DNA from 4 places in the Neobacillus sp. OS1-32 genome. Region 1 is predicted to be linked to each of the others. Evidence: predicted binding sites of a transcription regulator. Region 1 holds the regulator's gene; each other region holds the start of a gene.
What was found. The regulator CtsR, encoded in region 1, represses protease genes until heat stress. The targets are predictions, from matches to a motif close to ATGGTCAATAAAGGTCAAACA.
Positions count from the first base shown of each region.

Region 2: a site for CtsR is predicted at 1,519-1,539, ahead of clpB (ATP-dependent chaperone ClpB). Genes of this name have one in related genera too.
Region 3: a site for CtsR is predicted at 1,747-1,767, ahead of RCG24_RS09180 (ATP-dependent Clp protease ATP-binding subunit). Genes of this name have one in related genera too.
Region 4: a site for CtsR is predicted at 1,804-1,824, ahead of clpP (ATP-dependent Clp endopeptidase proteolytic subunit ClpP). Genes of this name have one in related genera too.

Region 1 covers NZ_CP133263.1:3,222,020-3,225,232, forward strand. Annotated here, with positions in the region: gene RCG24_RS16065 (protein-arginine kinase McsB) at 1-309, opposite strand, end outside; gene RCG24_RS16070 (protein-arginine kinase activator protein McsA) at 311-859, opposite strand; gene RCG24_RS16075 (CtsR family transcriptional regulator) at 944-1,405, opposite strand; rRNA gene rrf (5S ribosomal RNA) at 1,600-1,716, opposite strand; rRNA gene RCG24_RS16085 (23S ribosomal RNA) at 1,942-3,213, opposite strand, start outside.
Region 2 covers NZ_CP133263.1:1,923,939-1,927,151, forward strand. Annotated here, with positions in the region: gene clpB (ATP-dependent chaperone ClpB) at 1-1,507, opposite strand, end outside; gene RCG24_RS09755 (YjzC family protein) at 1,618-1,797, opposite strand; gene RCG24_RS09760 (Crp/Fnr family transcriptional regulator) at 2,051-2,746, shown strand; gene mobB (molybdopterin-guanine dinucleotide biosynthesis protein B) at 2,810-3,213, opposite strand, start outside.
Region 3 covers NZ_CP133263.1:1,810,600-1,813,812, reverse strand. Annotated here, with positions in the region: gene RCG24_RS09180 (ATP-dependent Clp protease ATP-binding subunit) at 1-1,687, opposite strand, end outside; gene RCG24_RS09175 (YkvI family membrane protein) at 1,865-2,920, shown strand; gene RCG24_RS09170 (CPBP family intramembrane glutamic endopeptidase) at 2,948-3,213, opposite strand, start outside.
Region 4 covers NZ_CP133263.1:4,042,699-4,045,911, forward strand. Annotated here, with positions in the region: gene whiA (DNA-binding protein WhiA) at 1-644, shown strand, start outside; gene RCG24_RS19775 (HPr family phosphocarrier protein) at 697-954, shown strand; gene clpP (ATP-dependent Clp endopeptidase proteolytic subunit ClpP) at 1,145-1,747, opposite strand; tRNA gene RCG24_RS19785 (tRNA-Arg) at 1,953-2,024, shown strand; gene rpoN (RNA polymerase factor sigma-54) at 2,201-3,213, shown strand, end outside.

The DNA.
Region 1 (3,213 bases):
TGGTGAATCCTCAGCCAGCTGCGGACTGATTAAATGTTTTTCAACTAAAACTCTTTTTTGAAGCGGCTGCATGTCTTCTATTTTTAATAGCTCCATTTGGCCAAACTTTTGCAAGCCGGAATTTTGCAAGAGCTGTTCCATCTCGGAAATCACCTGTTGTGCCTCTTGATGGGAAAATAATGTTGGAAATTTATATTGTTCAAAATTGCGGGCTAGGCGAATCCGTGTAGTGAGGACGATATCGGAATCTGGCCCTTCCTCGCTCATCCATGAACTAACCGCTTGATTTAAGAAATGCTCGAGCGACACATTATTTCCCTCCCTCGTAACCACTGGTCAATTTCTTCTCTATGCTACGAATTTCATCGCGAATCTTTGCTGCTGTTTCAAATTCCTCCAGCGAAATACATTTTTGCAGTCCTTCCTTTAACTCTTCTAGTTGTTTGCGCAGATGTAAATCGCCGCCAATTCTTTTTGGAATTTTCCCGTTATGTGTCCAGTTGCCACTATGAAGCCTTCTTAATACAGGCTGTAACTGGTCTTTAAAGGTTTCATAACAGTGGGAACAGCCAAACCGGCCCAGTTTTAAAAATTGCGGGAATGTCATTGAACAGTTTTCACAATGAAGGAGTTCCTCCTGTTGAAATGGACTTTGGCTTGGCTTTTGAAAAGTGGGGTCAATTTTTAATAATCCTGCTAATAAGTTATTAAAATCAAAGCCCGACTGTCCATTAAACATCAATATTTCACCTTTTTCTTGGGCACATACTTCACAAAGATTTACCTCTGTTTTTTCACCATTAACAATTTTTGTAAAGTGAAATGCCGCAGGCCTTTGATGACACTCTTGACAAATCATAATTTCACCTCTCCTAACGCTTGACTTTTTCTTGTAATCATTAGGAATAAAACCCTGTTTAAATTAGGAAATACTGCTATATTACTATTTATATTTCAAAGTCGTAAGCATGGCTCTTAGCATTCTTGCTCTTAGTTCATCACGATACGGAAGATCAATATATAGAACAGAACGGTCCATCACGCTTAACATTATTTTTGCTTCCCGATCCGTTATGATGTCCTCGTCAATTAACCTTCCTATAACATCTTCTGCACTCGCTTGACTAATCCTGCTTTGAAAAAGTGACAATAAATGGTCAATTAAATCAGCTGAATCGTGGGATTCCACTTTCATGATACGGATATATCCCCCGCCACCACGTTTACTTTCGACAATATAGCCCCTCTCGATTGTAAATCGGGTATTGATAACGTAATTTATTTGTGACGGTACACACTGGAATTTATCAGCTATTTCACTTCTCTTTATCTCCACATGGTCCGCTTCACTCAACTCTAAAACCCGCTTTAAATATTGCTCAATAATATCGGAGATGTTCCTCATCTTCGCACCCCCACTTCGATCTGACTTTGACTATATTTGACATTAATTATACTTAATTTTTTCCTAAGATGCAACGAATCACTACACTATGATTTTCTCCAAATCTTATAGGAACAAAACATAAAATATATGAGAAAATATTACTAATTTAACAAAACAAAAAAGACAACCTATGCAGATTGTCTTTTTTGTTTGCCCGGCAGCGTCCTACTCTCACAGGGGCGCGTGCCCCAACTACCATCGGCGCTGAGAAGCTTAACTTCCGTGTTCGGTATGGGAACGGGTGTGACCTTCTCGCCATCACCGCCGGACTATTCAATTGAGGTTCATTCCCTCAAAACTAGATAATATAGAAGAAGTGTAAGAACGAGTTCGCTTATATTAATTGTCCAGCTCCAGCGTCCAGCAACTAGTGTCTTTCGGTCTTTTCCCTCCGATAAGTCAACATCGAATCGTTTCACTCTTCGTGTTTCCTTTATCTCAGTCAAAGCCCTCCAAGCCATACGTTGCTAAGCGGACGCTTCCGCTTTTCGATTTTGGTTAAGTCCTCGATCGATTAGTATCAGTCAGCTCCACGTGTCACCACGCTTCCACCTCTGACCTATCAACCTGATCATCTTTCAGGGATCTTACTAGCTTAAAGCTATGGGAAATCTCATCTCGAGGGGGGCTTCATGCTTAGATGCTTTCAGCACTTATCCCGTCCGCACATAGCTACCCAGCGATGCCTTTGGCAAGACAACTGGTACACCAGCGGTGCGTCCATCCCGGTCCTCTCGTACTAAGGACAGCTCCTCTCAAATTTCCTGCGCCCACGACGGATAGGGACCGAACTGTCTCACGACGTTCTGAACCCAGCTCGCGTACCGCTTTAATGGGCGAACAGCCCAACCCTTGGGACCGACTACAGCCCCAGGATGCGATGAGCCGACATCGAGGTGCCAAACCTCCCCGTCGATGTGGACTCTTGGGGGAGATAAGCCTGTTATCCCCAGGGTAGCTTTTATCCGTTGAGCGATGGCCCTTCCATGCGGAACCACCGGATCACTAAGCCCGACTTTCGTCCCTGCTCGACTTGTAGGTCTCGCAGTCAAGCTCCCTTGTGCCTTTACACTCTGCGAATGATTTCCAACCATTCTGAGGGAACCTTTGGGCGCCTCCGTTACTCTTTGGGAGGCGACCGCCCCAGTCAAACTGCCCACCTGACACTGTCTCCCACCCCGATTGAGGGGTGCGGGTTAGAATTTCAATACAGCCAGGGTAGTATCCCACCGACGCCTCCACCGAAGCTGGCGCTCCGGTTTCTCAGGCTCCTACCTATCCTGTACAAGCTGTACCAAAATTCAATATCAGGCTACAGTAAAGCTCCATGGGGTCTTTCCGTCCTGTCGCGGGTAACCTGCATCTTCACAGGTACTATAATTTCACCGAGTCTCTCGTTGAGACAGTGCCCAGATCGTTACGCCTTTCGTGCGGGTCAGAACTTACCTGACAAGGAATTTCGCTACCTTAGGACCGTTATAGTTACGGCCGCCGTTTACTGGGGCTTCGATTCAGAGCTTCGCGTGAGCTAACCCCTCCTCTTAACCTTCCAGCACCGGGCAGGCGTCAGCCCCTATACTTCGCCTTGCGGCTTTGCAGAGACCTGTGTTTTTGCTAAACAGTCGCCTGGGCCTATTCACTGCGGCTTTTCAGGGCTTTGACACCCTAAAAAGCACCCCTTCTCCCGAAGTTACGGGGTCATTTTGCCGAGTTCCTTAACGAGAGTTCTCTCGCTCACCTTAGGATTCTCTCCTCGCCTACCTGTG
Region 2 (3,213 bases), 1.3 Mb from region 1:
CAGCCCGATTTAAATCATATTTATCTTCCGCTTGTTCAAGTTCGCGGCGGAGTTTTTCAATTTGCTCACGTTTTTCCTGTAATTTCGTAATATTTTGTTTCTCCTCCAGCCATTTTGCCTTCATTGTATTGGCCTGTTCTTTTAAATCCGCCAGTTCTTTTTGCAAACTCACCAGCCGTTGTTTACTAACCTCATCTTGTTCCTTTTTTAAGGCCGCTTCTTCAATTTCCAACTGCATCACCCGGCGTGTTACTTCATCCAACTCTGTCGGCATCGAATCAATCTCGGTACGGATCATCGCACATGCTTCATCAACGAGGTCGATGGCTTTATCCGGTAAAAAGCGATCGCTGATATAACGGTCAGATAAAGTTGCCGCTGCGACTAAGGCATGGTCATGAATTTTTACCCCATGATGCACCTCAAATCGTTCCTTTAAGCCCCTTAAAATCGAGATTGTATCTTCCACCGTCGGTTCTTGGACTAATACCTGTTGAAATCTCCGCTCTAATGCCGGGTCTTTTTCAATATATTTTCGATGTTCATCCAGCGTTGTGGCACCAATACAATGCAGCTCACCACGAGCGAGCATCGGCTTTAGCATATTTCCGGCATCCATTGCCCCGTCTGTTCGTCCGGCGCCAACAATTGTATGAATTTCATCAATGAACAACAATATTTGCCCTTCGCTTTTTTTAATTTCATTTAAAACAGCTTTTAACCTTTCTTCAAATTCCCCTCTAAACTTTGCACCGGCAATGAGTGAACTCATATCAAGCGCAAAAATGGTTTTATCTTTTAATCCTTCAGGTACATCTTTTCTAACAATTCTTTGCGCCAAGCCCTCGACAATGGCCGTTTTTCCAACGCCAGGTTCACCGATTAACACAGGATTATTTTTTGTCTTCCGTGATAAAATTCGAATCACATTACGGATTTCCGCATCCCTGCCGATCACCGGATCCAGCTTACCCGCCTTTACCTCTGCGACAAGATCCCTTCCGTACTTTTTCAACGCATCGTATCCAGATTCCGGATTTTGTGATGTCACCCTTTGATTCCCCCTTATCTCTTTTATTGTTTTGAGAATGTCTTCGGCAGAACGGCCATAGGATTGGATGATTTTTTTTAATTCGGATTCACTTGCATTAACAGCAGCTAACAGAATATGTTCGACGGAAATATACTCATCGGAGAAATTTTTGGCAAATTCCTCAGCATTAACCAATAACTTTTGCATTTTATTAGTGATATAAAGTTTTCCCTGCTCAGCTCCACTCCCGCTAACTTCAGGCTTTTTCGCTAGTGACTTTAATAAACGTTCCTTCACTTCTTGCGAAGGGACTCCAGTTCGTTCCAATATCATGGAAATCAAGCTATCCTCTTGATCGATTAAGCACAAGAATAAATGGGCCTCATCAATTTCTTGGTGATTCTTTTTAATTGCTAATGTCTGTGCGTCCATAATCCCTTGTTGCAGCCGCTCTGTCATCCGGTTTATATCCACATTTTTCACATCCTTTGACCTTTTTTGACCTATTAACTTTATTATAGAAAATCCTCCATTAAAAGTAAAAGATAAAGCCATCCATTTTGGGATGACTTTATCTTTTTCTATCATGGTTTCCTTTGATAGGTCCAAACCCTCTCATCATTTGAGTTTTCTGGAAATGGATCTCCGGCTTTAAGCTTTATTTTTTTAGGGTTAATCACATTGCTCCCTGTATCTCCGACTTCAATATAGACACCGTTATTCGGTGCCTTGTCTCCCGGTTTAAATTGTCGATTTTGTCCCATTTTCATCCCTCCTTATTATTAACATTTGTAGTATTACCTTTTAATATCGGTCCAATAAAGGAATTTCTTTCAATTTGACTAACGAATCGACATTATTTCCTAAGAAATACTTTTTATGAAGATTATATGAATTTATTCTACAATTATTGCTATTTATTCCTTGTAAACAATATACTTATGGTAATATCATGTTAATTTCACCGAACAGTTTCATTTTCAGGCCTGATTCGTACCTGTAAAGGTGGTTAAAATTATGCAGCAGTCAATCAATGAAATTCCAGTTACACTCTCACGTCTTTTTGAACTGGTTCACTACGTTAAAAAAATGAAAAAAGGGGACTTCTTATTCCGGGAGGGAAGTCATGCTGAGGAACTATTTATTGTCCAAAGCGGTGTCCTTCAACTGAGTAAAATTATCCCCGATGGCCGGGAGCTTACTTTAAGAATGTGCAGCCATGGTGATTTTATCGGCGAGTTAAACTTGTTCTCTTCTTCGCCGCGGTATTTATTAAGTGCTCGTGTCGCCGAGAGTGGTGAAGTAGCGGTTATTATGAGAGAGGAACTCGAGAAAAAATTATCAGAGGATCTTCCCCTTTCTTTTGAATTCATCCAATGGATGAGCCTGCAATCGCGAAAAACACAAACAAAGTTTCGTGATCTTGTTTTGTACGGAAAAAAAGGGGCCTTATACTCAACCTTAATACGTCTTTGCAACAGCTATGGAATCACTGCCAGCAATGGGATAGTCATTGACTTGCCGTTGACGAATCAGGAATTAGCCAATTTCTGCGGTACCTCGAGGGAGGTAGTAAACCGGCTGCTCAGTGATTTGAAAAAACATGAAATTATCTCGATTGCAAAGGGTACGATTACAGTTCACGATGTAGAGTATTTAAAACAAGAAGTTGACTGTGAGGATTGCCCAGTAGAAATTTGTAAGATTGATTAACCTTTTTATATAAAAAATCGGCCCGAGTGGCCGATTTTTTCCTTTACCTGATTTAGTATTCTGCTACTTATTCTTATGTACAGCATCGGTACATCTCTCGACAATAAATTGTTCGGCAGATCGATCATTTATGGAAAAGCATGGAAGATCGAACCATCCTTTGACCAAATCCTTTATTTCTTCCTGCCAGTATATGACCGCCTTAATGTTTGTCAACCTATGCAATAAATCGACATCGCCGATTTCTTTTAGTAATACCACCTTCGGATATCCCGAAAACTTATGACCTTCAATCAAAATCAAATCGGGGTGGAAGAAATCTAACAGTTGTATTTGCTCTGGCAAACTTAATTCCTGTCCTTCTGCTTGAAGAAGCAAGCGGCCATCACCAGCTGCGATCGCTGCTACAGCACCGGCACTGACATGTTTACTGGAATCCTTGTGTTCCAGGACATCCGGTTTTCCGC
Region 3 (3,213 bases), 1.4 Mb from region 1:
CGACTCGTCCCTGACTGTCGGTGAGGCGGCCGTCCTCGAGAATTTGCAGAAACATATGCTGTACATCCGGATGTGCCTTTTCAATTTCATCCAACAAAATGATGCTATAAGGATTTCGGCGCACCTTTTCAGTCAATTGTCCTGCTTCTTCATGGCCTACATAACCTGGAGGGGAACCGATTAATTTGGATACGCTGTGTTTTTCCATGTATTCGCTCATATCGAGGCGAATCATCGAATCCTTTGTGCCAAATAGTTCTTCCGCCAGCGTTTTGGTTAACTCGGTTTTACCAACCCCTGTAGGACCGACAAAGAGGAAGGATCCGATTGGACGGTTTTTCGCCTTTAAACCGGCACGGCTGCGGCGGATTGCCTTGGCTATTTTTTGGACCGCTTTTTCCTGGCCAATAACCTTTTTGTTGAGATTGTCTTCCAGCTGTTTCATTTTAAGCTGTTCATCCTGTTGTAGTTTGCCAACCGGAATACCGGTTTTTTCTTCAACGATTTCTTGAATATGGGAAACTGTGACAACAGGTCTTTCAGAACTGGAATCATGATTTAATGCTTTTTCTAATTTTGCTTCTTCATCACGAAGTTTTGCTGCTTTTTCATAGTTTTCTTGTTTGAGGGCTGCTTCTTTTTCTTTAGCAATCTCTTTTAAGCGTCCTTCAATTTGGTCTTTACTATGATAATCAGATGTTAAATTTAATTTAGAGCCGGCTTCATCCAATAGATCGATTGCCTTATCCGGTAAGTATCGGTCTTGAATATAGCGTTGTGATAGCATGACACAGGCTCGGATTGCTTCATCTGTGTAGCTGACTTCATGATAATCCTCATATTTTTTCTGGATCCCTTTTAAAATCTCAATTGCTGCTTCGATGCTTGGTTCTTGGACTTGGATCGGTTGGAAGCGGCGCTCTAATGCAGCATCCTTTTCAATCTGACGGTATTCCTTTAATGTTGTTGCGCCGACTACTTGCAGCTCGCCGCGAGCAAGAGCCGGTTTTAAGATATTTCCGGCATCCATTGAACCCTCGGCTGAACCGGCACCTACGAGCAAGTGAATTTCATCAATGAACAGAATAATATTTTTTCGTTCTTTTAACTCCGAAATCAGCTGCTTCATCCGTTCTTCAAATTGTCCACGGATGCCGGTATTGGCAACAAGTGAAGCAACATCGAGTAAATAAATTTCTTTATTTTGCAGCTTGACCGGAACGTTACCTTCAGCAATTTTTAAGGCAAGGCCTTCGGCAATCGCGGTTTTCCCGACACCGGGTTCACCGATTAAGACCGGATTATTTTTATTTCGGCGATTTAAGATTTCAATCACCCGTTTTACTTCTTCATCTCGGCCAATGACCGGGTCGATTAGACCCGCTTTAGCCATTTGCGTCAAGTTTTGACCAAAGTGATCGATAAAACCACCGCCATGTTGCGGCGCTCTCGTGTCTGTTTCTGGAATAAATTTACTATTCATATCTTGGCTTAGTGGAGCAAAGTTAAAAATATTTTCGAATGGAAAGCCTTCAAATGGATTCATTTTCATGCCAAAACCTGCTCCTAATGCTTGACGTTCTTTTACATAACATTCATGACAAAGTTTCATATTTTTTTGTTGTCCATTTACATTAATAGTTAATTGTACATTTGCTTGATTTTGTTTGCATTTTTGACAAAGCATATAAAATAACCTCCTCGTTATTTTGACTTTGACTATATTTGACCTTACGACTTTAGTATACTCTGACCTTTTTTGACTTTCAAGTTATTTGTCTTAAGAAAATGTTAACAGAAAAGGAAAAATGTCCGTCATTGTTTGTCCCTTTATTCATATATTTGATGTTAAGGGGGAGATGGTGTGAAGGCTAATAGAAACTGGAGTCAAGCCTTTCAAATAGCGGCAGTTTATATTGGAACTGTTGTTGGAGCAGGTTTTGCCACAGGAAAAGAAATTGTGGAATTTTTTTCGCGATTTGGATTCTTTGGCTTTATTAGTATATTAATGAGCGGTTACTTATTTATCATGATTGGTTCAAAACTGATGCGTATGGCGGCGCAAATTGAAGCAAAATCTTACCAGGAATTTAATGAGCATCTGTTCGGAAAATGGCCAAGCAGAATCATCAATTTTTCGATGCTTTTTATGCTCCTGGGTGTTAGTGCGGTAATGCTGGCCGGTGCTGGTGCAGTATTTGAAGAACAGCTGGGTTTGCCGAAAAACGTCGGTGTATTCATAACGATTTTTCTGTCCTATGTTGTCATGCTTATCGGTACGAAAGGACTATTTGCGGTAAACACATTTGTTGTTCCGATTATGATCAGTTTCAGCCTGATTTTAATGTTTTTATCAGTTCGCATGCCGAATTTTATTGAGCAATTTTTATTCATCCCGCATGCAGCAGATGGTTGGAAAAGTGTCATCGCTCCTTTTTCCTATACCGCCTTAAATCTTGGATTGGCACAAGCTGTGTTAGTTCCGGTGGCAACAGAGGTCAAGGATGATTGGACGATTAAATGGGGAGGAATTCTTGGCGGTTTGGGCTTAACAGTTATTTTAATTGCCAGTCATTTTACCTTAATTATGCTTCCAAATTTGGAGTTGTATGAGATTCCAATGGCGATTATTATGAAGAACCTGGCCCCATTTTTTTATTGGATTTTTATTCTAGTTATATATGGGGAGATTTTTACTTCGGTCATCGGGAACATTTTTGGTCTTGATCGTCAATTAAAACAATATATTGAAATCCCTACGATGATGTCAGTTACAGCTATTTTTGCTGTTTCCTACCTGATTAGTCTGGTTAATTATGGGACACTCCTTTCCCATTTGTACCCGTTATTTGGCTATATTTGTATGTCCATTTTTATCTTATTGTGGATAAAACCGTTTGAACCAAGTTTTAAAAAATAAAAAACAGCTGTTTGTGCAGCTGTTTTTTTAGAAAGGGAAAATGATAAAGATCAAGATATCAAAAACAATGTGAGAAACAATAACCAACGGCATGCTTTTTTTCCAAAAATACAGACTGCCCCAAGCAATCCCTGAAATGAGCGAGGTGATAATTAATAAAAATGAGCCAGAATAAATATTGACGGATGCATATAAACATGCCCCTAAAAGGATACTGGCAGCAGGTTTTAAATAGAGCATCAACCGTTTTTGGATGAAGCCGCGCCAAAATAGTTCTTCCCCTGGCGCAGCAA
Region 4 (3,213 bases), 820 kb from region 1:
GCTTTACATTTATTCATGACATCTCACCTGAACTTGTAAAGAAGAAATGCTGCAGGCGTTCCTATTTGCGCGGTGCTTTTCTGGCTGGGGGTTCAGTGAATAATCCGGAAACATCATCCTATCATTTGGAAATTTCCTCCCTTTACAAGGAACATAATGATTCTTTATGTGAATTGATGAATTCCTTTAGGCTCAACAGTAAGACACTCGAGCGGAAAAAGGGCTTTATTACGTACTTAAAGGAAGCGGAGAAAATTACCGAGTTCTTAAACATTATTGGTGCACATAATGCCTTACTCCGTTTTGAGGATATCAGGATCGTCAGAGACATGCGTAATTCTGTTAACCGGCTGGTAAATTGTGAAACCGCTAACCTCAATAAGACGATCGGGGCGTCAATTAGGCAGGTCGAAAATATCCGTTATATTGATCAAACCGTAGGTCTGCAGATTTTGCCCGATAAGCTGCGGGAAATTGCTGAGCTTCGCCTGCAATATACCGATGTTACGCTGAAAGAACTGGGCGAGCTGGTGACGGGAGGGGCAATTAGCAAATCCGGAATCAATCATCGCTTAAGGAAAATTGATGAGATTGCCGAAAAGCTGCGTGCCGGGGATCTGCCCACGAAGGATAAACAGATTTAAGTTTGTGAAAAAATAAACAAGAATAGAGAGAATTTGAGGAGGAATTTGGATTATGTTAGAGAAACAAGTGGAAGTAAAACTGAAAACGGGGCTACAAGCGCGGCCGGCAGCTCTGTTTGTGCAGGAAGCCAATCATTTCTCGGCTGATATTTTTTTAGAAAAGGATGGCAAAAGGGTGAATGCCAAAAGTATTATGGGGCTAATGAGCCTGGCAGTCGGTTCCGGTGTCGAAATTACGATCATTGCTGACGGGGAAGACGAAGAGACTGCGATTCAAACGTTAACTGATTTTATCGAAAAGGATCACTAAACATAAACAAGCGGGCTGGCCAATGGGTTAGCCCTTTTTATTGTAAAAAAGAACAACCAACAGGTTAACGCTGGTTGTTCTTTGAAAATTGTCTAGCACCACAAGGAAAGCTTCGTCAGCATTGGCATCGCACGAAGGAAAAGCGATGGCTTTTTCGAGGGGCTAACCAAGGCGCTTGCGCTTTTTGTTTTTATTTATCTTTTTTGTCCAAGATATTGCGGGAAATGATGTTGTCAATCAAACCGTATTCCTTTGCTCTCTCAGCTGTCATGAAGTTATCGCGGTCAGTATCGCGCTGAATCACTTCAATCGGCTGACCGGTGCGTTCGGCTAAAATACCGTTTAATTTTTCGCGCAAGAAAAGGATGCGTTTAGCAGCAATTTCGATTTCCGTTGCCTGCCCTTGGGCACCGCCTAAAGGTTGGTGAATCATGACTTCGGCATTTGGTAAGGCAAACCGTTTTCCTTTTTCACCAGCTGCCAGCAAAAATGCTCCCATGGAGGCCGCCATCCCAATGCAGACCGTCGATACGTCCGGCTTAATATACTGCATCGTATCATAAATGGCCATACCGGCAGTGATACTGCCGCCTGGGCTGTTAATATAAAGGGTAATATCTTTTTCTGGGTTTTCCGCTTCCAGGAATAGCAGTTGTGCGACAATACTATTGGCGACGTTATCATCGATGGCACTTCCAAGCATGATGATCCGGTCTTTTAACAGACGGGAATAAATATCATACGCTCTTTCACCGCGATTTGTTTGTTCAATGACTGTAGGAATTAGATTCATTTTTCTTTCCTCCTTTAATTAAAAGGCTTAAAACTATGTATTGTTATCATACACTAATGGTCAATAAAGGTCAAACAATATACCCTTCATTTTTTTCGCCATCTTTCCTTCAATCAGCTTAACCAATTAGGCTGCAATTTAAAACAAAATTTGCACTTGCAAAGTGAAGCAAAGTGACTTATAATATGTAAGTCGCTAATATTAAGCCCTCGTGGTGTAACGGATAACACGCAAGATTCCGGTTCTTGTACTGGGGGTTCGATTCCCTCCGAGGGCGCTAGGGTACACTCAAGGAAACCTTCTTATCTGTGTGATAGGAGGTTTTTTCTTTTAATAAGCGATTTTTTGTTATTTGTATTTTCTGACAATTGAAAACAAAAATTGAAGATTGAACAATTTTCCATACACCAAAGCTCTTGTTTCATGTAAAATAACCTTAAGGAGGGGAGTGTTATGAATTTAAAAGCAGGTTTATGGCAGCAGCAAACACTGAAGCTCACAATGACTCAAGAGTTGTCACAGGCAATTGCTTTGTTGCAATATTCTACGCAAGAGCTGACGGAGTTTTTGGAGAATAAGGCACTTGAAAATCCTTTAATCCAAATTGACCAAGTGAATGTGCAGCCGATGAATCCCCTAATAGACCGAAATCGTCGGAAGCATCAAAAAGTGGAAAAGGACTGGATTGAACAAATTGCTGCCAAACCATTTTCACTAGAAGAACAATTAATATCGCAACTTAATATAAAAGCGTTATCAGATGACCAATTACGCGTGATTCGCCATTTAATTTATAACTTGGATGAAAACGGTTACTTTACCGGAGATTTGGCTGAAATTGCAGTAAAGCTGCAAGTAAACCAAGAATTGGTTGAAGCTTGCTTGATGATGATTCAGTCGCTGGAACCGATTGGAATTGGAGCACGAAATCTGCAAGAATGCTTGCTTATCCAAGTGGAATATGAATATCCCGATAATGAACTGGCCAAGAAAATCATTTCCGATTATTTTGTCCCCTTTGCGGAAAAGAAATGGAAGCAAATTGCCAAGGAACTGCAGGTAACGCTAAAGGATATCCAGGATGTTTTTGATGAAATTCAACTATTGGATCCAAAGCCGGGTGCTGTATTGGGGAGTGAAACTTCCGCTTATATCATTCCGGACGTGATTGTCGAACAAACTCCTGAAGGCTTAACGGTTCGAATGTTCGACGATATGCTCCCGAAAATCAGCTTTAATCAGCAGTACTATAACCAATTTAAGAATCAGGATCAGCAGGTTAACCGCTTCTTACAAGATAAGGTTCAGGATTATCAATGGATTCAGAAAAGCATTGAACAGCGCCGTGAAACATTGACAAGGGTTGTCACCAAAATCGTTGAAAAGCAAACCGCTTTCTTTGAAAATGGCCCTGAAAGCTTGGTGCCTATGACGATGAAGGAGCTGGCAGCCGAACTGGATATTCA